DNA from 2 places in the Streptomyces sp. NPDC029151 genome. Region 2 is predicted to be linked to the other one. Evidence: riboswitches for the same ligand, from Rfam matches in the RefSeq annotation. Region 2 holds a riboswitch; the other holds the start of a gene.

Region 1 (11,374 bases), on a different contig from region 2:
CGCCGTGGGCCGTCAAGGGTCTGGTGATGCGACGGGTGGTCGAGGCCGCTGGGGATCGCTTTGTCGACACGATCGACGGTGTGCGGGTCGTGGAGACCGACGGGCGCTGGGTGATGGTGCTGCCGGACCCGGCCGAGGCGGTCACGCACCTGTGGGCCGAGGGGCCCGACGACGCCTCCGCGCAGGCGCTGCTGGACGAGTGGTCGGCGGTCGTGGACAGCGCCGGCCGGTAGCTCCAGGCGGCTGAGAACGGCAAAAGCCGCCGCACGCGCGCGTGCCGGACAAGAGTCCTCCAAGGGGGCCTGTCCGGCACGCGGTGGGGCCGTTCGGAGGTACTGCCCGCGACATGCGACGATGTGCGGCATGCCGCAGCAACCCCCCGTTCGGAGCAGCCCGCCGCGGGCGCAGCGCCCGGACGCCTCCATGTCGTTGATCACCAACGTCATGGACCACAGCCTTGACGACGGATACGCCGAGGCCGCAGCCCGCAGGAACTCCCAGGGCGAGGGCGGCCTGCCGAAGACGCTCCGGGCCAAGCTGGGCCTGGCGGCCGGTCTCGTCCTCGCGGCGCTGGTGGTCACCCTGGGGGCGGCGCAGGCGCGCGTGGCGGCACCCGTCGTGGCCAAGGAGCGCCAGGAGCTGATCGACCGTGTCGACAAGGAGACCGCGGACGCGGACAAGCTGGAGGACACGGTCGACACGCTGCGCGACGACGTCAGCGCGCGTCAGCGGGCGGCCCTGAGGTCGAGCGGTGGGGGATCCGAGGCCGACCTGGTCGGCCTGCTCTCGGGTGCCACCGCGGTGCGCGGGCCCGGGGTGAGGCTCGTCGTGAACGACGCCAAGGAGGCGAGCGGCGGCGGGGACGGCTCCAACCCCCGGGAGACGTCGGGTTTCTCCGACACCGGCCGGGTGCGGGACCGCGACATGCAGCGCGTGGTCAACGGACTGTGGGCCTCCGGGGCCGAGGCGATCTCCGTCAACGGGCAGCGGCTGACCGCCCTGTCCGCGATCAGGGCCGCGGGTGACGCGATACTGGTCGACAACAGGCCGCTGGTGCCGCCGTACACGGTGCTGGCGGTGGGGGACGGGCAGAGGTTGAGCACCAGGTTCCAGGACAGCGCCGACGGCCTGTACCTGCATGCCCTGGAAGAGAACTACGGCATCCGCGCCACCATCTCCACGGAGGGGGACGTCCGGCTGCCCGCCGCTCCCAGTGTGATCGTACGTACAGCACAGCCGAAGTCCGAGAAGAGCGGGAAGGGCACATCGTGATCGCCGTACTGGGCCTCGTCGTGGGAGTCGTGGCCGGCCTGTTGGTCCGGCCCGAGGTTCCGGCGGTCGTCGAGCCTTATCTGCCGATCGCCGTCGTCGCGGCGCTGGACGCCGTCTTCGGCGGCCTGCGGGCCATGCTGGACGGCATCTTCGACGACAAGGTCTTCGTGGTGTCGTTCCTTTCGAACGTGGTCGTCGCCGCCCTCATCGTGTTCCTCGGCGACAAGTTGGGCGTGGGCGCTCAGCTGTCCACGGGCGTCGTCGTGGTCCTCGGTATCCGCATCTTCTCCAACGCCGCGGCGATCCGACGGCACGTGTTCCGGGCGTGACACCGATGAGCGAGCAGAACGACCGCAGGAACGACGGTGCCGACCGCGACGAGGGCACCGACCGCAACGACGGCACGGGCCGTGATGCGCAGCAGGACAACCGGCTGCGCAGGGAGCTGCCGGCCGAGGTGGCCGCGCCCGTGCCCGCGGCCGGGCGGCAGTCGGCCGAGGAGCAGCCACAGCAGCCGCTGACGGGCCGGCAGCGGCTCGTCAAGGGGCTGTGGCCGCCGCGTTTCACCCGTGCCCAACTCATCGTCGCGCTGCTCCTGTTCGGCCTCGGCTTCGGCCTCGCCGTACAGGTGGCGTCCAACAGCGACACCGACAGCGCGCTGCGCGGCGCGCGCCAGGAAGATCTTGTACGCATCCTCGATGAACTGGATGCGCGTACTCAGCGTCTTGAGGACGAGAAGCAGGGACTCGAAAAGCAGCGTCAGGAGCTGCAGACCAGCTCCGACCAGGCCGCCGAGGCGCGCCGGCAGACCGCCGAGAAGAAGAGGCAACTCGGTATCCTCGCGGGCACCGTGGCGGCGCAGGGTCCCGGCATCACCATGACGATCGAGGACACGAAGGGGACGGTCCAGGCGGACATGCTGCTCGACGCGATCCAGGAGTTGCGCGCGGCCGGCGCGGAGGCGATCCAGGTCAACGGGGTCCGCGTGGTCGCCGGCACTTACTTCACCGACTCCGGCAAGAGTGTGAGCGTCGACGGGAACAAGATCAACGCTCCCTATCGTTTCCAGGTCATCGGCAAGCCGCAGGACCTCGAACCGGCGCTGAACATCCCGGGAGGCGTGGTGCAGACGCTCGAGAAGGAGCAGGCCACGGTGACCGTCGAGCAGTCGGACAAGATCGTCGTGGACGCCTTGCGACAGGCGAAGCGGCCTGACTACGCTCGGTCGTCCTCCCAGTGAACGGGTGGTGCATGCGGGTCGTCCGGCAGGGGCATGAGGTTGCGGGGGGTCGGCGCACCGAAGAGGTGGTGCGTGGTGGAAACTGTCTGGTGGTTACGGACGTTGTGAGAATGTCCGGCTCGGCCGGTGTAGGCAATCAGGGTTCGTCCTGCCCCACGGGCGGGTCTGTTTCGGTCAAGGGGAATCGCCCGTGAAGTTGTTTGCGAAGTTGTTCGGCAAGAGCGCGCGAGAGGGCAGGGACAACGCCACCGCCCGCCATCGCGCACAGCCTGACGCGGAGGGCCAGCGCCCGCTGTTCCGGGACCAGGTCGCTGGTCCGGGCGGTGACATTTCCGGAGGTCAGGGCGCGGCGTCTGTTGACCCTGCCCAGTCCGGCGGCATAGGTTTCGGGCAACCGTCAACCTCAGGTACGGGTGGAGGGTTTGCCTCCGACCCGTACGCGTCCAACGCCCCGGCGGGGCAGCCGCGGCAGGAGGATCCGTCGATGTCGGTCCTGGTGTGTACGAGGTGCGGTAACCGGAATGCGGAGAACGCCCGGTTCTGCTCCCACTGCGGGGCGCCGCTGCGCCCCGGGGTGGCGCCCGAGCGGGCCTCCGAGACGACGTCCACCATCTCGATCTCCGGCCTGGAGGCGTACGACTCCGAGGCCACCGGCCAGACGCCGCTGCCGATGCTGTCCCCGGAGGCGCAGGCCGCGGTGGACGCGCTGCCGGTGGGATCGGCGCTCCTGGTGGTGCGCCGCGGCCCGAACTCGGGCAGCCGCTTCCTGCTGGACAGCGACCTCACCACGGCCGGCCGGCACCCGCAGAGCGACATCTTCCTGGACGACGTGACGGTCTCCCGGCGGCACGTGGAGTTCCGGCGTTCCCCCGACGGCTCCTTCACGGTGGCCGACGTGGGCAGCCTGAACGGCACGTACGTCAACCGGGAGCGCATCGACCAGGTCGCTCTGTCGAACGGTGACGAAGTGCAGATCGGCAAGTACCGGCTGGTGTTCTACGCGAGCCGGCAGGGCATCTGACCCACCCCCGGACTGACGTCCGGGGGAACCCCCCAGGGAAGGTCCATGCTTCAAACACCGAGCGGCGGTGCCGGAAGCGGTACCGCCGCCAGGGACAGTGGGCTGATGAGCATCGGCACGGTGCTGAACGTGCTGCGCGACGAGTTCCCCGAGGTCACCATCTCCAAGATCCGCTTCCTGGAGTCGGAGGGCCTCATCGAGCCGCAGCGGACCCCGTCGGGGTACCGCAAGTTCAGCGCCGGCGACGTCGAGCGCCTCGCTCACGTCCTGCGGATGCAGCGGGACCACTACCTGCCGCTCAAGGTGATCCGGGAGCACCTGGACGCCATGGAGCGCGGTGAGGCCGTGGCACTGCCCGTGGTCGGGCGCCAGCGCACCGGGGACGACATGCCGGTGCCCGTGGAGGGTCCCACGGTGGCGCGGGTCGGCCGGGCGGAGCTGCTGGCCGCGGCGGACATCGACGAGGGGGACCTGAAGGAGTGGGAGTCCTACGGGCTCATCGCTCCCCTGGAGGACGGGGCGTACGACGCCGAGGCCGTGACCGTGGCCTCGCTCATCGCCGAGCTGGGCCGGTTCGGGATCGAACCGCGCCACCTCCGGGTGATGAAGGCCGCCGCCGACCGTGAGGCGGGGCTGGTCGACCAGGTGGTGGCCCCGCTCAGGCGCCACCGGAACCCGCAGACCAGGGCGCACGCCGAGGCCCGTGCGAAGGAGCTGGCGGCCCTCACGGTGAAGCTGCACGCGGCCCTGGTGCAGACCGCTCTGGGCGTGCGGCTGCCCTGACGGCGCAGGGCCCCCAGGCGGCCGGATCGGGCACCTGTTCCCGGCCCGACTACCCAAACGTCCCGGGCACGGCCTAGGGTTGCTGTGTGAACGAGCTCGATGTCGTAGGTGTCCGGGTCGAAATGCCCTCCAACCAGCCGATCGTGCTCCTGCGCGAAGTGGGGGGCGACCGTTACCTCCCCATCTGGATCGGACCGGGGGAGGCGACGGCGATCGCCTTCGCCCAGCAGGGCATGGCCCCCGCGCGACCGCTGACCCACGACCTGTTCAAGGACGTGCTGGAGGCCGTCGGCCAGGAGCTGACCGAAGTGCGCATCACCGATCTGCGGGAAGGCGTCTTCTACGCGGAGCTGGTGTTCGCCAGTGGGGTCGAGGTCAGTGCCCGCCCCTCCGATGCCATAGCGCTGGCTCTGCGCACCGGAACGCCGATCTACGGCAGTGACACGGTGCTGGACGACGCGGGCATCGCCATTCCGGACGAGCAGGAGGACGAGGTGGAGAAGTTCCGCGAGTTCCTCGACCAGATCTCGCCCGAGGACTTCGGCACCAGCAGCCAGTGAGGCCGGGGCCCACCCGTTGGCTCCGGGGTCACGCCGGGGCGGGCGGCGGCCTCGCGCGGCCCGCGCACCGGCAATTGCCGCCGGCCAGTGAGAGCGTCCTCCGGGCCCCCGTCAGGGCATTCGGCTAGCCTTTCCCCGCGGTGGGACACGGGAAACCACTCCTAGGGTGATTATCACTCGGCGTGCCGAGTGTGGCGATCGTTGACGCACCCCTGGTGACTGCCTACCGTCGAGAAGGCAGGTCAAGGACGGAGGTCGGCGTGAGAACCAGCGGCGACGGTACGGCTGGGGGTGCCCCCGGACGCAGTTTCGGGGAGAGCGGTCCGTACCCGCCCCCGAGCCCGCGGCCGCGCTCAGGCGGGGTTCACCCCCATCCTGGCAGCGCGGTCGATCACGCTCCACAGCTGCCGACGGCGGTGCCGAACGGCGGAGGGGTGGCGGCCATGACGTCCGAACAGATCGGTTACCGCGGGCCCACGGCCTGTGCGGCGGCCGGCATCACATACCGGCAGCTCGACTACTGGGCCCGCACCGGCCTGGTCGAGCCCAGTGTGCGGCCCGCCTACGGATCGGGAACGCAGCGGCTGTACAGCTTCCGGGACGTCGTCGTCCTGAAGATCGTGAAGCGGTTCCTGGACACCGGGGTGTCGCTGCAGAACATCCGCACGGCCGTCCAGCACCTCAGGGAACGCGGTTTCCGTGACCTGGAGCGGATGACCCTGATGAGCGACGGCGCCACCGTGTACGAGTGCACCTCGCCGGACGAGGTCCACGCCCTGCTCCAGGGCGGACAGGGCATCTTCGGGATCGCCGTCGGCGTGGTGTGGCGGGATGTGGAAAGCGCGCTCTCGCAGCTGCACGGCGAGCGCATCGACACCGGCGAGACCCTCGTCGGACAGAACCCCGCGGACGAGCTGGCGCGGCGCCGCAACCGGGCGGTCTGACCGCGGGGCGCCCCGGTCGAGCGCCTCGGCACCACCGCGTTGTCAGTGCCGTGGTGCAGCATCGGAGATGTGAGAAACGCGCCCACGATCCTGCATCTCGACATGGATGCCTTCTTCGCCTCGGTGGAGCAGGCGTCCAAGCCGAGCCTGCGCGGGAAGGCGGTCGTGGTCGGCGGGCTCGGACCGCGCGGTGTGGTGGCCACCGCGTCGTACGAGGCACGGGTGTTCGGGGTCCACTCGGCGATGCCGATGGCGCAGGCCCGCCGGCTGGCGCCGAACGCCGCCTACCTGGTGCCCCGCTTCGGTCTGTACCGGGCGATCAGCGAGCAGGTGATGGCGCTGCTGCGGGGGCTGTCACCGCTGGTGGAGCCGCTGAGCCTGGACGAGGCGTTCGTGGACCTTGAGGCCGGGGGAGCGGCCCGGGACGAGGAGTCGGCGCGGCGGGCCGGACAGAAGCTGCGCGCGGACATCCGGGCGGTCACCGGTCTCACCGGTTCCGTGGGGCTCGCCGCCTCGAAGATGCTGGCGAAGATCGCGTCCGAGCAGGCCAAGCCGGACGGCCTGGTGCTGATCGAGCCGGGTACGGAGCGGGCGCTGCTGGCGCCGATGCCGGTGCGCACCCTGCCGGGGGTCGGGCCGGCCACCGGCGACCATCTGCGCAGAGCCGGGATCACCACGGTGGAGGAGCTGGCGGAGGCCGGCGAGGACGAGCTGGTCCGGCTGCTCGGCAAGGCGCACGGGCACGCGCTGCACGCCATGGCCCTGGCCCGGGACGAGCGGCCCGTGGTGGCCGAACGGGAGACCAAGTCGGTGTCGGTGGAGGACACGTACGACGTGGACATCCACGACCGGCTGCGGGTCGGCCTGGAGGTGCAGCGGCTGGCCGACCGGTGCGTACGCCGGCTGCGCGACGCCGGGCTGTCCGGCCGGACCATCGTGCTGAAGGTGCGACGGTACGACTTCTCCACGCTGACCCGCTCCGAGACGCTCAGAGGGCCCACGGACGACCCCGCGGTGATCCGTGAGGCGGCGGCGCGGCTGCTGGACTCCGTGGACACCACGGGCGGGGTGCGGCTGCTGGGGGTGGGGGTGTCCGGGCTCGCCGACTACACGCAGGAGGACCTGTTCGCCCAGGCGCTGCCCTCGCGGGCCGCCGAGGCACCGGAGGAGGCCGTCGGCGAGGCCGTCGTGGTGCGGGCGGAGACTGTCGAACGGCAGTGGCGGGCCGGGCAGGACGTGCGGCACGCGGAGTTCGGGCACGGGTGGGTGCAGGGGAGCGGGCTGGGGCGGGTGACCGTGCGGTTCGAGACACCCTGGTCCGAGCCGGGCCGGGTACGGACGTTCTTCGTGGACGATCCCGCGCTGGAGGGCGCCGATCCGCTGCCGCTGGTTCCCGACCTGGCGGCTCAGGTCTCCTCCGAGCCCGCGAGCTTGCCGAAGTCGTGGTCCGGGACCGTGGGAGGTGAGGCCACGTCGAGGCCGTAGTGGTGGTAGAGCTGGAGTTCCTGCTCGGGGGAGAGGTGGCGGCCGACACCGAAGTCGGGGGCGTCCTTGATCAGGGCGCGCTCGAAGGGGACGTGCAGGGTGCCTTCGACCAGTTCGCTGGGCTCCAGGGGCACGAAGGCGTCCCGGGAGAACAAACCGGTGCGTATGGCCGCCCACTCGGGCACACCGGTGGCGTCGTCCAGGTACACCTCGTCGATGGTGCCGATCTTGGTGCCATTGCGGTCGAACGCCTTGCGGCCGATCAGGTTGCGCGGATCGATGTCGGTCTGCACGGTCCCTCTCCCTCCACGTGGTCGCAACTCATCCGTAAGCACTACAAAAGAGCACATTCACGGAGGCGGCCACTCGAAGCCTCCGGCGTTGACCTCGCTGGTACGCTGACAGCGGCTGCCGACCCCGTGCGGGAGAGTCCTCCGACCACGTCGGAGGCGCCGAAGGAGCAACTCCTCCCCGGAATCTCTCAGGCCCACGTACCGCACGGACGAGGTCACTCTGGAAAGCAGGGCGGATGTCGATGGCTTCCGCCCTCACCGACGGTGAAAGCCGGCGTCCCCGGGCGCCCGGTGAAGCTCTCAGGTTGAGATGACAGAGGGGGAGGCCGTCGGGGTATCCGTACCGGGGTGCCCCTCGAAGGTCGCGTCAGACCCAGGAGGCCTCCGCAATGACCGCCCATCGCACTCCGCTCTCCGAGCTCGAAGCCGGCATCCCGTTCGAGCAGCGCCACATCGGCCCCGACCAGGAGGCGCGGGCCAAGATGCTCGCGCAGGTCGGGTACGGCTCGCTCGACGAGCTGACCGCCGCCGCGGTCCCGGACGTGATCAAGAACGCCGAGGCCCTGAACCTGCCGGGCGCCCGCACCGAGGCCGAGGTGCTCGCCGAGCTGCGTTCGCTCGCCGACCGCAACCAGGTCCTCGGTTCCATGATCGGCCTGGGCTACCACGGCACCTTCACGCCGCCGGTCATCCTGCGCAACGTCATGGAGAACCCCGCCTGGTACACGGCGTACACGCCGTACCAGCCGGAGATCTCCCAGGGCCGTCTGGAGGCCCTGCTGAACTTCCAGACGATGGTCGCCGAACTCACCGGCCTGCCCACGTCCGGCGCCTCCCTCCTGGACGAGGGCACCGCGGCCGCCGAGGCGATGGCGCTGTCCCGGCGCATGGGCAGGAACAAGAAGGGCCTCTTCCTGGTCGACGCGGACGCGCTGCCGCAAACCATCGCCGTGATCGAGACCCGGGCCGAACCGACCGGCGTCGAGGTGGTCGTCGCCGACCTCGGCGAGGGCATCCCGGCGGAGATCGCTGAGCGCGAGATCAACGGCGTGCTGATCCAGTACCCGGGCGCCTCCGGTGCCGTACGCGACATCAAGCCGGTCATCGACCGGGCGCACGAGCTGGGCGCCCTCGTCACCGTCGCCGCCGACCTGCTCGCGCTGACCCTGCTGACCTCGCCGGGCGAGCTGGGCGCGGACATCGCCGTCGGCACCACCCAGCGCTTCGGCGTGCCGATGGGCTTCGGCGGCCCGCACGCCGGCTACATGGCGGTGCACGAGAAGTTCGCCCGCAGCCTCCCCGGCCGCCTCGTCGGCGTCTCCGTCGACGCCGACGGCAACAAGGCGTACCGGCTCGCGCTGCAGACCCGTGAGCAGCACATCCGCCGGGAGAAGGCCACCAGCAACATCTGCACCGCGCAGGTGCTGCTCGCCGTGATGGCCGGCATGTACGCCGTCTATCACGGCCCGGAGGGCCTGAGGACCATCGCGCGGCGCACGCACCGTTACGCCACGATCCTCGCCGAGGGCCTGAAGGCCGGGGGCGTGGAGATCGTCCACGACGCCTTCTTCGACACCGTCACCGCGCGCGTTCCCGGCAAGGCCGCCGAGGTCGTCGCCGCCGCCCGGGACAACGGCGTCAACCTGCGCCTCGTGGACGCCGATCTCGTCTCGGCCGCCTGCGACGAGACCACCAACCGGGCCCAGCTGGAGGCCGTCCTCGCCGCCTTCGGCGTCCCGGGCGACATCGAGGCGCTGGACGCCACCGCCGAGGACACCCTGCCCGAGGCGCTGCTGCGCACCGACGACTACCTCACCCACCCGGTCTTCCACCAGCACCGCTCCGAGACCGCGATGCTGCGTTACCTGCGCCGGCTGGCCGACCGCGACTACGCGCTCGACCGCGGCATGATCCCGCTGGGCTCCTGCACCATGAAGCTCAACGCGACCACCGAGATGGAGCCGGTCACCTGGCCCGAGTTCGGGCAGCTGCACCCCTTCGCGCCCGCCGAGCAGGCCGAGGGCTACCTCACGCTCATCCGCGAGCTGGAGGAACGTCTCGCCGAGGTCACGGGCTACGACAAGGTCTCGCTCCAGCCGAACGCCGGTTCGCAGGGCGAGCTGGCCGGTCTGCTCGCCGTACGCGGCTACCACCGGGCCAACGGCGACGAGCAGCGCACGGTCTGCCTCATCCCGTCCTCCGCGCACGGCACCAACGCGGCCAGCGCCGTGATGGCCGGCATGAAGGTCGTCGTCGTCAGGACCGCCGAGGACGGCGAGATCGACGTCGAGGACCTGCGCGCCAAGATCGAGCAGTACCGCGACGAGCTGGCGGTGCTGATGATCACCTACCCGTCGACGCACGGGGTGTTCGAGGAGCACGTCGCCGACATCTGCGCCCGGGTCCACGAGGCGGGCGGCCAGGTGTACGTCGACGGCGCCAACCTCAACGCCCTGGTCGGACTGGCCAAGCCGGGCCACTTCGGCGGTGACGTCTCCCACCTGAACCTGCACAAGACCTTCTGCATCCCGCACGGCGGCGGCGGTCCGGGCGTCGGCCCGGTCGCGGTCCGCTCGCACCTGGCGCCGTACCTGCCGAACCACCCCCTCCAGCCGGAGGCCGGCCCGGAGACGGGCGTGGGCCCGATCTCGGCGGCTCCCTGGGGCAGCGCCGGCATCCTGCCGATCTCGTGGGCGTACGTCCGTCTGATGGGCGGCGAGGGTCTGAAGCGGGCCACGCAGGTGGCCGTGCTCTCCGCGAACTACATCGCCAAGCGCCTGGAGCCGCACTACCCGGTGCTCTACACCGGCCCTGGCGGTCTCGTCGCGCACGAGTGCATCATCGACCTGCGCCCGCTGACCAAGGCGACCGGCGTCAGCGTGGACGACGTGGCCAAGCGGCTGATCGACTACGGCTTCCACGCGCCGACCATGTCCTTCCCGGTGGCCGGCACGCTGATGATCGAGCCGACCGAGTCGGAGGACCTCACCGAGCTGGACCGTTTCTGCGAGGCGATGATCGCCATCCGCGCGGAGATCGAGAAGGTCGGCTCCGGCGAGTGGTCCGCCGAGGACAACCCGCTGGGCAACGCCCCGCACACCGCGGGCGCGCTCGGCGGTGAGTGGACGCACGCCTACAGCCGCGACGAGGCCGTCTTCCCGGCCGGGGTCTCGGCCGCCGACAAGTACTGGCCGCCGGTGCGCCGCATCGACCAGGCCTTCGGCGACCGCAACCTGGTGTGCTCCTGCCCGCCGCTGGACGCGTACGAGGACTGAGCGAGCAGTGGCCGCGAGGGCCCCGTCCGGAGTTCCGGGCGGGGCCCTCGCCGCAGTCAGGGCGTCGCGAGGGAGACCTCGGTCGCCTTGATGAGGGCGATCACGTCGGACCCCACGAAGAGGCCCAGGTCGGTGGCGGCGTCCTCGGTGATGGCAGCGGTCAGTTCACCGCCGGGCACCGAGATCCTCACGCAGGCCATCGCGGCGCCGGTGGTGAGGCCGACGACCGCCCCGGGGAGCTGGTTGCGGATCGACAGGCCCTCGACGCGGTGCGTGGCGAGGGAGACCTCCGTCGACTTCACGAGGGCCCGCACGGGCGAGCCGGGAGCGAGGGCGAGGTCGTCGGCGGACTCCCGGGTGATGGCCGCGGTCAGGTCCTGCCCACCGTCCAGGCGTACCTTGACGGTGGCCATGACCTGGCCGGAGCGCACCTCGGTGACGGTGCCGGGGAGCTGGTTGCGGATGCTCAGGGTCATGGACATCCACCGTAGAGCGCCGGTC
Region 2 (11,374 bases):
CGTCCTCCTCGGCGAAGTGCGCCACGTCCTTGTCGTGGGGATCGCTGGTGTACTGGTGGAACCGCCACTTCGCCTGGATGCGCGGCTTGCCGGCGCTGACGTAGTCGGCGATCCACAGGCCGTCCCCGGCGTAGGAGGTGGTGTCGACGTTCAGCCAGAAGTGGCGGTTGCAGTAGAGCACGACCCGGTTGTGCGGTCGCAACTCCTTGAGTCTGCGGATGAAGCGGTCCTTCTCCGCGTTGCTCGCGTGGGTGCCCTCGCCGGTGGTTTCCCAGTCGACGGCGAGGAGGTCGCCGCGGCGGTCGGGGGCGTGGTCGAGGAAGTGCTCGGCCTGGGCGGTGAGGTTGCCGGGCCACAGGAAGTGGTAGAAGCCGACGACCAGGCCCGCGTCGCGGGCGCGCTTGGTCTGCGCCGCGAGTTTCGGGTTGACGTACGAACGGCCCTCCGTCGCCTTGACGAAGACGAAGGAGAGGCCGCCCGTCCCGTAGGAGGAGGACTGGAAGGCGCTCACGTCGATGCCATGCAGCATGTGAAGGTTGTCCCCCGTGAGCGCCCGTCCGGAACCTCAGCTCCGGGTGGTCACCGAACTCAGCACCGACGCCGGCTTCGCCGACCAGTCCGAGGTGATCAGGCTCGCGTGGTCCCTGGCCAACAGGGCCAGGCGCGCGGCGACTTCGGCGTCCGTCGGATTGGTGGAGGAGATCGCCGGGGACACGTTGTGGGCGTCCGTGGCGATCAGGATGTAGTGGTTCCGGGAGTAGAACGAGGTGTCGTAGCCGTTGTTCACGTAACTGGCCGCGTCACCGTCGAAGAACACGAACCAGGGGCGGATCGAGGCGTCGTAGCGGCTCGTGCGCGGGTCGCCGTTCTCGGCGCCGAGCACGGCCGGGAAGGCCTGGGCCGAGGAGATGCGGCCGGCCGCGTACAGATCGCGCAGATGGTCGCCGTACTCCTCGTCCGTCCAGTAGCTGTCGAACGGGTTGGACTGCTCCACCGTGCCCGGGATCAGGTCGAAGAGGAACTTGCCCCGGAGGGAGTCACGGTCGGGCCACGCGTCGGCCTTCGCCGCCGCGTCCAGCGTGCTGTACGTCCCGCCGAGCAGGTCGGCCGGCTTGTAGACGCTGCCGCCCAGCTTCTGGGCGACCAGGGTGTCGAACTCGTCCGGTCCGAGGCCGCCCTTGTCGTTGAAGCCGACCTTCATCTCGACCTTGACGAGGATCGGCGGGTGGTCGGGGTGGAGCTGGTTCCACGCGGCCATGTTGTCCAGGCAGCTGCCGAGGTCCTGGTTGCGGCTCTTGCCGTACAGCTCGCCCGGGGTCTTCGCCGCCTCGCAGTTGTTGTCGTTGCCCAGCGGGTTGCTGTGGCTGACCCGCCACCGGTGGCTGATGCTGTCGACGTAGACGTCCAGCTCCAGCAGTGAGGCACCGGAGTCCAAGGCCTGGGCGAAGTACGGGTACTTGGTCTTCTCGTACGCGTTGTGCGTCCCGATGGCCGTCGTCCCGGAGAACTTCGGCGACGCCGCGTGGGCGTTGCCCGGTGCCACCGCCAGCAGAGCGGCGGCGCCCGCGAGCGCCGCCAGCCGTCTCAATCCACGCATGCGCCAACTTCCCTCGGTAGGAGCACAATTGGCGGCAGCGTACGGGTGTGTGGTTATCGCACGGTAGCCCCATGGGGAACATCCGCCGGGAGGGCGGGGCGAGGCTCCCGATCCGGACGGTCTGGTGATTCGAGGCTTGACGAGCGCTTGGCATGCGCATGCTCAACAGGGGTGAAGCGGCGCGGCCCACCCAGGCCCGGCGCCCACCTCCCGTTTCCTCCACCCCACAAGGAGACATGGTGTCACGACTACGAAGACTCCCCCTGGCGACGCTGGCGCTGGTCACGGCCGCCGCAGGCCTCGCGGCGCTCCCCGCGAGCGCCGAAGCGGCCTCCCCGCACCCCCGTACGGCGGCTGCCCCGGCCGCGGCCGCGCCCGACATCGACGTCACCAGGGTCCAGGCGCACCTCACCGAGCTCAATGCCATAGCGAGCCGCAACGGCGGCAACCGCAGATCGACCGGCCAGGGCTACCGCGACTCCGTCGCGTACGTGAAGGGCAAGCTCCAGGCGGCCGGTTACACCGTCACCGAGCAGGCCTGCACCTCCGGCTGCTCCAGCGGCGCCGGGCCCAACCTGATCGCCGAGTGGCCCTACGGCGACGCCTCGAAGGTGTACATGTTCGGCTCCCACCTGGACAGCGTCTCCGCCGGACCCGGCATCAACGACAACGGCTCCGGCAGCGCCACCCTCCTGGAGGTGGCGCTGAAGCTCGCCGAGACCCGCCCCTCGATGGCGGCCCGGGTCCGCTTCGGCTGGTGGACCGACGAGGAGGCCGGCCTCAACGGCTCGGACTTCTACGTCCGCTCCCTCACCTCCGCCCAGCGCTCGGCGATCAAGGCGTACTACAACTTCGACATGGTCGCCTCGCCCAACGGCGGTTACTTCATCAACCACCTCACCTCCGCCGCCGCCGCGCCGATGAAGGCGTACTGGGACTCGCTGAACCTCCAGCCCGAGGAGAACACCGAGGGCGCGGGCCGCTCCGACGACTACTCGTTCGAGAACTACTCCATCCCGACCTCCGGCTACGCCATGGGCGCGAGCGCCCGCAAGACCTCGGCACAGGCGGCCAAGTGGGGCGGCACGGCGGGCGCCGCCTACGACGGCTGCTACCACTCCTCCTGCGACACCACCGCCAACATCAACGCCACCGGCCTGAACCGCAGCGCCGACGGCGTCGCCTACACGCTGTGGAAGCAGGCGGTCTCCGACACCACCCCGGCGAACGACTTCTCGCTCTCGGCGAGCCCCGCCACGGGCAGCACCGACCCGGGCACCTCGCTGACCACCACGGTCTCCACGGCCACCACCAGCGGCTCGGCGCAGACGGTGACCCTGTCCGCCTCGGGTGCCCCCTCGGGCGTCACGGTCGCCTTCAGCCCGGCCTCGGTGACCTCGGGGGCCTCCTCCACGGCGACGGTCTCCGTCGGCTCCTCCGTGCCGCCCGGCACGTACAACCTCACGATCACCGGCACCGGTACCACCACGCACACCACGCCGTACACCCTGACCGTCAAGGGCCCGGGCGGCTGCACCGCGGCGCAGGTGATCTCCAACGGCGGCTTCGAGAACGGCACGGCGCCGTGGACCGGTGACACCGGCGCGATCGGCGCGTTCAGCGGCCAGTCCGCGCACTCCGGCACCCGGTACGCGTGGCTGGCGGGCTACGGCCACGCGGCCACCGACACCGTCAACCAGACGGTGACCGTCCCGTCCGGCTGCACGAAGGCCACCCTGAGGTACTGGCTGCACATCGACACCGACGAGTCCGGCGCGACGGTGTACGACACCTTCCAGGTCAAGGTCGACGGAACCGTGAAGCAGACGTACTCCAACGTCGACGCGGCCACGGGTTACACCGAACGCACCCTCGACCTCGGCCAGTACCTGGGCCGGCAGATCACGCTGAGCTTCACCGCCACCGAGGACTCCGGACTCCAGACGAGCTTCGTCGTCGACGACGCCACGCTGACGACCGGCTGACCCGCCCACGAGACGGCGCGGGGGAGGCGGATCCCCGGATCCGCCTCCCCCGTGAGGACTTCGCCGTGCGCCGGCCCGGCCGGGCTAGCACTCGATGATGTTCACCGCGAGCCCGCCCCGCGCCGTCTCCTTGTACTTCACGCTCATGTCCGCGCCGGTGTCCTTCATCGTCTTGATGACCTTGTCCAGGGACACCTTGTGCGAGCCGTCGCCGCGCATCGCCATCTTCGCGGCGGTGACCGCCTTCACCGCGGCCATGCCGTTGCGCTCGATGCACGGGATCTGGACCAGGCCGCCGACCGGGTCGCAGGTCAGGCCGAGGTTGTGCTCCATGCCGATCTCGGCCGCGTTCTCCACCTGCTCGGGGGAGCCGCCGAGCACCTCGGCGAGCGCGCCCGCCGCCATGGAGCAGGCCGAGCCGACCTCGCCCTGGCAGCCGACCTCGGCGCCGGAGATGGACGCGTTCTCCTTGAAGAGCATGCCGATCGCGCCCGCGGCCAGCAGGAAGCGGACCACACCCTCCTCGTCGGCGCCCGGCACGAAGTTGATGTAGTAGTGCAGGACCGCCGGGATGATGCCGGCCGCGCCGTTGGTGGGCGCCGTCACCACCCGGCCGCCGGCCGCGTTCTCCTCGTTCACGGCCATCGCGTAGAGCGTGATCCACTCCATGGCGTGCGCCAGCGGCTCGCCCTCGGCGCGCAGCTGGCGGGCCGAGACGGCCGCGCGGCGGCGGACCTTCAGACCGCCGGGCAGGATGCCCTCACGGGACATGCCCCGCTGCACGCACTCGCGCATCACCCGCCAGATCTCCAGCAGGCCCGCGCGGATCTCCTCCTCGGAGCGCCAGGCCCGCTCGTTCTCCAGCATCAGCGAGGAGATCGACAGGCCCGTCTCCTTCGTCAGGCGCAGCAGCTCATCACCCGTGCGGAACGGGTACTTCAGGACCGTGTCGTCCAGCTTGATCCGGTCCGCGCCCACCGCGTCCTCGTCGACGACGAAGCCGCCGCCGACCGAGTAGTACGTCTTGGAGAGCAGCTCGGCGCCGTCGGCGTCGTACGCCCACAGCGTCATGCCGTTGGCGTGGTACGGCAGGGCCTTGCGGCGGTGCAGCACCAGATCCCGGTCGAAGTCGAAGGCGATCTCGTGCTCGCCCAGGAGCCTGATCCTGCCGTCGGTCCTGATCGCCTCCACCCGCGCGTCCGCCGTCTCCACGTCCACCGTGCGCGGCGAGTCGCCGGCCAGGCCGAGCAGGACGGCCTTCGGGGTCCCGTGACCGTGTCCGGTCGCGCCCAGGGAGCCGTACAGCTCCGTGCGGACGGAGGCGGCCTTCTCCAGAAGGCCCTCGTTGCGCAGGCGGCGGGCGAACATCCGCGCCGCCCGCATCGGGCCGACCGTGTGGGAGCTGGACGGGCCGATGCCGATCGAGAACAGGTCGAAGACCGAGATGGCCACGGTCACTCCTCAAGACAACAGGGGGGTGGCGGGGCACCCTCGTACGGGTGCCCCACCGGGGGATTACTTGTTCAGACCCGGGTACAGCGGGTGCTTGTCGGCGAGCGCCTTCACGCGCGCCTTGAGGGCCTCGGCGTCGGCCGCCCCGAAGGGGGACGGCGCCTTCAGCGCCTCCGCGATCACGTCCGCGACCTCGGCGAAGTCCTCGGCCGTGAAGCCGCGGGTCGCCAGGGCCGGCGTACCGATGCGCAGACCCGAGGTGACCATCGGCGGCCGCGGGTCGTTCGGGACGGCGTTGCGGTTGACCGTGATGCCGACCTCGTGGAGACGGTCCTCGGCCTGCTGCCCGTCCAGCTCCGACGCACGCAGGTCCACCAGGATCAGGTGCACGTCGGTGCCGCCGGACAGCACGTTCACGCCGGCCTCGCGCGCGTCCGCAGCCGTCAGCCGCTCGGCGAGGATGCGCGCACCCTCCACCGTACGACGCTGGCGCTCCTTGAAGTCCTCCGAGGCGGCGACCTTGAAGGAGACCGCCTTGGCCGCGATCACGTGCTCCAGGGGACCGCCCTGGAAGCCCGGGAAGACGGAGGAGTTCAGCTTCTTCGCGAAGTCCTTCTTCGCGAGGATGATGCCGCCGCGCGGGCCGCCCAGCGTCTTGTGGGTGGTCGAGGTGACGACGTCCGCGTACTCCACCGGGTTCGCGTGCAGACCGGCCGCGACCAGGCCCGCGAAGTGCGCCATGTCGACCCACAGGTACGCGCCGGCCTCGTCGGCGATCCGGCGGAACTCGGCGAAGTCCAGCTCCCGCGGGTACGCCGACCAGCCCGCGATGATCACCTTCGGGCGGTGCTCCTTGGCGAGCCTCTCGACCTCGGCCATGTCGACCAGCCCGGTCTCGGCGTCCACGTGGTAGGCGACCACGTCGAACTGCTTGCCGGAGAAGTTCAGCCGCATCCCGTGGGTCAGGTGGCCGCCGTGCGCCAGGTCCAGGCCGAGGATCGTGTCCCCGGGCTGGGCCAGCGCGAACAGGGCCGCCTGGTTCGCGGAGGCACCGGAGTGGGGCTGCACGTTGGCGTACTCGGCGCCGAACAGCTCCTTGACCCGGTCGATGGCGATCTGCTCGGCGACGTCGACATGCTCGCAGCCGCCGTAGTAACGGCGGCCCGGGTAGCCCTCGGCGTACTTGTTGGTGAGGACCGAGCCCTGCGCCTCCATCACCGCGAGCGGCGCGAAGTTCTCGGAGGCGATCATCTCCAGGGTCGACTGCTGACGGTTCAGCTCGGCGTCGACCGCGGCGGCGATCTCCGGGTCCAGCTCGTGCAGGGGCGTGTTCAGAACAGTCATACGGCTACGACTCCTCAGCCGGCGGAAAAGGCGGTGTACTCGTCGGCGGAGAGCAGATCGCCCGGCTCCTCCGCGACGCGTACCTTGAACAGCCAGCCGCCCTCGAAGGGAGCGGAGTTCACCAGCGACGGGTCGCCGACGACGTCCTCGTTGACCTCGGTGACCTCACCGGTGACCGGCGAGTACAGGTCGGACACCGACTTCGTCGACTCCAGCTCGCCGCAGGTCTCGCCCGCGGACACCGTGGAGCCGACGTCGGGGAGCTGGACGAAGACGACGTCACCGAGCGCGTTGGCCGCGTGCTCCGTGATGCCGACCGTCGCGACGCCGTCCTCGGCGGCCGACAGCCACTCGTGCTCCTTGCTGTAGCGCAGCTGCTGGGGGTTGCTCATGGCCTGAATTCTCCTGTACACGCGGGAGTGCTGATGACGGGGGGACTGCGGAAACCGCTGGTGAGCGGCCGAATGTGCGCAGGGTCACGTGCCGGCCACGGGGCGGGGGCCCCGGAGACGGCCGACCGCGCCCAGTCTTTACTTCTGGCGCTTGTAGAACGGCAGCGCCACGACCTGGTACGCCTCGTGGGTGCCCCGGATGTCCACGCCGACGCCCTCGGTGCCCGGAGCGGCGTGCGCCGCGTCGACGTAGGCCATGGCGATCGGCTTGCCCAGGGTGGGGGAGGGGGCGCCGGAGGTGACCTCGCCGATCACCTCGCCCCCGGCGACGACGGCGTACCCGGCGCGCGGCACCCGGCGGCCCTCGGCGACCAGGCCGACGAGCACCCGCGGCGGGTTCTCCTCGGCCCGGGCGGCGGCCCCCGTGAGCGCCTCGCGGCCCACGAAGTCGCCTTCCTTCTCGAACTTGACCACCCGGCCGAGCCCGGCGTCGAAGGGGGTCAGCTCACGGGTCAGCTCGTGGCCGTACAGCGGCATGCCCGCCTCCAGGCGCAGCGTGTCCCGGCAGGACAGCCCGCACGGCACCAGACCGACGCCCTCGCCGGCCTTGGTCAGCGCCTGCCACAGCTCGACGGCGTGCTCCGGCTTCACGAACAGCTCGAAGCCGTCCTCGCCGGTGTAGCCGGTGCGGGCGATCAGCGCCGGGACGCCGGCGACCGTGCCGGGCAGACCGGCGTAGTACTTCAGACCGTCCAGGTCGGCGTCGGTGAGCGACGCCAGGATCCCGGGCGACTGGGGGCCCTGCACGGCGATCAGCGCGTACGCGTCCCGGTCGTCGCGGACCTCGGCGTCGAAGCCGTCGGCGCGCTCGGTGAGCGCGTCCAGCACGACCTGGGCGTTGGAGGCGTTGGCGACGACCATGTACTCGGTCTCGGCCAGCCGGTAGACGATCAGGTCGTCCAGGATGCCGCCGTCGGCCTGGCAGATCATGGTGTAGCGGGCGCGGCCCACGCCGACGGAGGCGATGTTGCCGACCAGGGCGAAGTTCAGGAGCGCGGCGGCCTCGGCGCCGGTGACGGTGATCTCGCCCATGTGGGAGAGGTCGAAGAGACCGGCCTTCGTGCGCACGGCGAGGTGCTCGTCGCGCTCGGAGCCGTAGCGCAGGGGCATGTCCCAGCCGGCGAAGTCGGTCATCGTCGCACCGAGCGAACGATGCACGGCATCGAGCGCGGTGTGACGGAGTTCAGAACTGCTCATCGGACGGTCGTCTCCCAAGGCAGGCGGACAGGCGAGGAACGTTCCTCCCCATCTGTCATCGGAACCTGAGAGGTTCGCCTCGACCGCCACGGGGACGGTCACGGCTTGCACCTTGGGTGGAGCCACTGTCTGCAGCGGCCCGCTTTTCAGATGTGCCTCGCCCGCGCGGTAACGGGGCCTGAGAGATTCAAGGGAGGGACTTGCTCCTTCGGCGCCCCGGCACCAGTGCTGCCAGGGACTCTCCCGCGCGGATTCAAGCGGCCGGTATGCAGTTGGCGGGCACATCATTGCACGCCACACCCCGCCCAGCCAGAGCACGCTCCTTGTGACCGACCTGTGGCCGTACGCACACGAACCGCCGACCGTTGCGCATTACCTTCTCTTTACGTACAACGGGCATGGGACCGACCGAGCCCCAGGGGAGGACGATCACGGTGAACAGGACCTCGGCCTACGCCACCGACGCCGGCTTCACGGTGCCGAAGCAGCCCCCCGCCCTGTCCCGCGAGCGCGGCACGGACCGCCCCGCACCGGTCGTGCGCGACCTGCGCGACCGCGCCGGCCGCAGCCCGCACGCCCTGCTCTTCGGCCCCCGCGACCTGGTGGTCGTCACCGGACTGCCCGGCAGCGGCAAGTCCACCCTGATGCACCGCGCGGTCAGCGGCCGGCGCGTCGACTCCCAGGACGCCCGCGACCGCTGGCAGGCCCGCGTCCCCGGCTTCCTCCCCTACGCCCTGTACCGCCCCCTGGTCCGCCTCGCGCACTACGCCGGACTGCGCCGCGCCCTGCGCACCGGCGAGGGAGTCGTCGTGCACGACTGCGGCACCCAGCCCTGGGTGCGCGCCTGGCTGGCCCGCGAGGCCCGCCGCCGGGGCGCCGCCCTGCACCTGCTCGTCCTCGACGTCAGTCCCGAGACGGCCCGGGAGGGCCAGCGCGAGCGCGGCCGGGGCGTGTCCCGCTACGCCTTCCGCCGCCACCGCCGTAGCACCGCCCGCCTGTTGCGCGCGGTGGAGCGGGGCGAGCTGCCCGCCGGCTGCGGCGCGGCTGTGCTGCTGGACCGGGACGCGGCGGACGTCCTCGGCCGGGTCGGCTTCACCCGGTGACGGGCGCCGGCCCCACCCGGTGGCGGGCGCCGGCCGCGAGGGGCGAGGGCGCCGGCCCCGGGCCGCGGCGGATGCCGATCCCTTACGGCGGCGGGTGCCGGCCCCACCCGGTGGCGGGCGCCGGCCGCGAGGGGCGAGGGCGCCGGCCCCGGGCCGCGGCGGGTGCCGATTCCTTACGGCGGCGGGTGCCGGCCTCACGCGGTGAGGCACTGTCACCGCCACCCGCTAGCCTTTTCGCGCACAGCAGTGATCCCCAGCAGGCGGTAGGCAGATGGACTTCCCGGCGGACCTTCCCGCGGACTTCCCGGCACAGGCGCACCCCCACCCGCACGGCGGGTGGCCCGGCAACGAGCTGGAGGAGGTGCTCTCGGCCTCCCTCGGCGTGCCCTCGGCGGCCGGCCGGATCGTCGAGGTCCTCGGCCGCAGCTTCCTGTGGATACCGCTGCCGAACGGCGGGGGCCCGCACAGCGGCCCGCTGGACCTGCCCACGACGGACATCGAGGGCCAGACCTACGTCCCGGTGTTCAGCTCCGAGGAGCAGCTGCGCCAGGTGGCCGGTGCCCACATGTCGTACACCGTCGCACCCGCCCTGGAGTTCGCCCGCGGCCTGCCCCCGCAGGCGGGCATCGTGGTCAACCCGGGCGGTGTGGTCGGCGTCCCGCTGCCGCCCGAGGCCGTGGCCGAGCTGTGCCGGGCCGGCCGCACCCCGCTCGACGGCCCCAACACCGGCGGCCGGGTCCGCCTCTTCGAGCCCGACTGGCAGGACGACCCGGTCGACTTCCTCTCCGCCGCCTCCGCCGAGTTCGCCGAGGCCGGCGTGATCCTCACCGCCCGCCGCTGCCTGGCCGCCGTCGAGACGGCCGACCCGGTGATGTTCGTCGGCGTGGAACTCTCCCAGTGGGAGGGCGACCTCCGTACCCGCCCCCTGGAGGCCCTCGGCCGGGCGCTGGGCAGGGTGCCGGTCCGGTGGCCGGTCAGCCTGGTCCTGATGGACGTGACGGACGACCCGGTGGCCACCTGGCTGAAGACCAACGTCCGCCCCTTCTACGAGTACGGCCACTGAAGACGCCCCGGAGGGCCGCGGGGCCGCGTCCGACGGGGGGCTCCGTCACGGGCCGCGAGCCCCCCGCGCACCCGCACCCGCGCACGAACACAAGGCCCCGAGCTGCAGGGCGCATAAGCTGTCTCCGAACGCAGGGGCACTGGAACAGAGAAGGGCACGACAGGTGAGCGCGAGCCACAGCGGAAGCGTCGAGCACACGCTGCGCCAGGTCACGCCCGGACGCTACGACGCCTACGAGGCCCTGCTCCGCGCCCTCGCCACCCCCTCCTCCGGCCAGATCTGGATGCTCCTGTGGCACGGCCAGGCCGGCGCCCCGGACGCCCAGTACGGGGACATGGAGGTGGACGGCTGCCACTACGCCCCCTGCGTCACCTCCGCCCAGGAGCTGTCGGCCAGCGGCTGGAACCGCTCGTACGAAGTGGTCGACGGCCTCGACGTGGCGCGCACCCTCTACCCCGACCACTACGGACTCTGGCTCAACCCGCACGCCCCGGGCGGCGGCGTCGGCATCCCCTGGCTGGACCTGCGCCGCATCGCCACCGGCCTGGACCGCCAGCCCGCGGGGCCCCTGCGGCTGTCCGAGCCCGGCATCGAGATCCCCCAGTTCTACGCCCTGCTCGCGCAGAACGCGCACCGGACCCCCGCGCTGCGCTCGCTGCGCCGTGCCTGGGTGCAGCCGGCGCTCGGGGCGCCGTACCTCGCCATCGGCCTGGACGTCTACGACACCTCGCCCGCCGCGGTCGACTCGGTGCGCGCGATGATGCAGCAGTCCATCGGGGCGGTCCCGGAGGGGCTGCCGGTGTCGACGGTGGCCATGACCGACGACCACGACCCGGTGGTGATGTGGATGCGGGCCAGCGCGCGCCCCTTCTACGACCGCGAGGCCCACGTCCCCGCGCCCCCGCCGCAGCCCCCGCTCCACGCCCCGGTACCGCCGCAGACCCCGGCCGCCGGGTACGGCTACCCACCGGTGCACGGCGGCTACTGACACCGGGGCGGTGTGACACGTGTGTCGACCCCCGGCGCAGAATTTACGCGCCGGACACATTTCTGCGCGCGTAGACTCCGCCGGATCGTCCCGAACCGCGCAGATTCGCCGTTCTGCCCCAACTGGCCCGCGTCCGGTGGCCGTTACCCACTGATCGGATAACGGAATCCCCTGGACTGCATCACGGTTGCGC

What was found. Region 2 has a riboswitch for glycine ahead of gcvT (glycine cleavage system aminomethyltransferase GcvT). Riboswitches for the same ligand answer to the same signal wherever they lie in the genome.
Region 1: another riboswitch for glycine. It lies ahead of gcvP (aminomethyl-transferring glycine dehydrogenase); the one in region 2 lies ahead of gcvT (glycine cleavage system aminomethyltransferase GcvT).

Annotation. Positions count from the first base shown of each region.
Region 1 covers NZ_JBVHWQ010000022.1:2,296-13,669, reverse strand. The annotation lists gene ACZ4VF_RS37870 (sugar phosphate nucleotidyltransferase) at 1-233, shown strand, start outside; gene ACZ4VF_RS37865 (DUF881 domain-containing protein) at 355-1,272, shown strand; gene ACZ4VF_RS37860 (small basic family protein) at 1,269-1,601, shown strand; gene ACZ4VF_RS37855 (DUF881 domain-containing protein) at 1,607-2,512, shown strand; gene ACZ4VF_RS37850 (FHA domain-containing protein) at 2,703-3,533, shown strand; gene ftsR (transcriptional regulator FtsR) at 3,579-4,316, shown strand; gene ACZ4VF_RS37840 (bifunctional nuclease family protein) at 4,403-4,876, shown strand; gene ACZ4VF_RS37835 (MerR family transcriptional regulator) at 5,137-5,820, shown strand; gene ACZ4VF_RS37830 (DNA polymerase IV) at 5,890-7,305, shown strand; gene ACZ4VF_RS37825 (PRC-barrel domain-containing protein) at 7,227-7,598, opposite strand; glycine riboswitch at 7,718-7,812, shown strand; gene gcvP (aminomethyl-transferring glycine dehydrogenase) at 7,988-10,873, shown strand; gene ACZ4VF_RS37815 (TOBE domain-containing protein) at 10,930-11,349, opposite strand.
Region 2 covers NZ_JBVHWQ010000016.1:64,064-75,437, reverse strand. The annotation lists gene ACZ4VF_RS36360 (glycoside hydrolase family 25 protein) at 1-529, opposite strand, end outside; gene ACZ4VF_RS36355 (phosphatidylinositol-specific phospholipase C domain-containing protein) at 566-1,597, opposite strand; gene ACZ4VF_RS36350 (M28 family metallopeptidase) at 1,834-3,582, shown strand; gene ACZ4VF_RS36345 (L-serine ammonia-lyase) at 3,667-5,034, opposite strand; gene glyA (serine hydroxymethyltransferase) at 5,098-6,378, opposite strand; gene gcvH (glycine cleavage system protein GcvH) at 6,393-6,770, opposite strand; gene gcvT (glycine cleavage system aminomethyltransferase GcvT) at 6,909-8,027, opposite strand; glycine riboswitch at 8,070-8,183, opposite strand; glycine riboswitch at 8,184-8,283, opposite strand; gene ACZ4VF_RS36325 (AAA family ATPase) at 8,462-9,130, shown strand; gene ACZ4VF_RS36320 (enhanced serine sensitivity protein SseB) at 9,402-10,193, shown strand; gene ACZ4VF_RS36315 (enhanced serine sensitivity protein SseB C-terminal domain-containing protein) at 10,357-11,181, shown strand.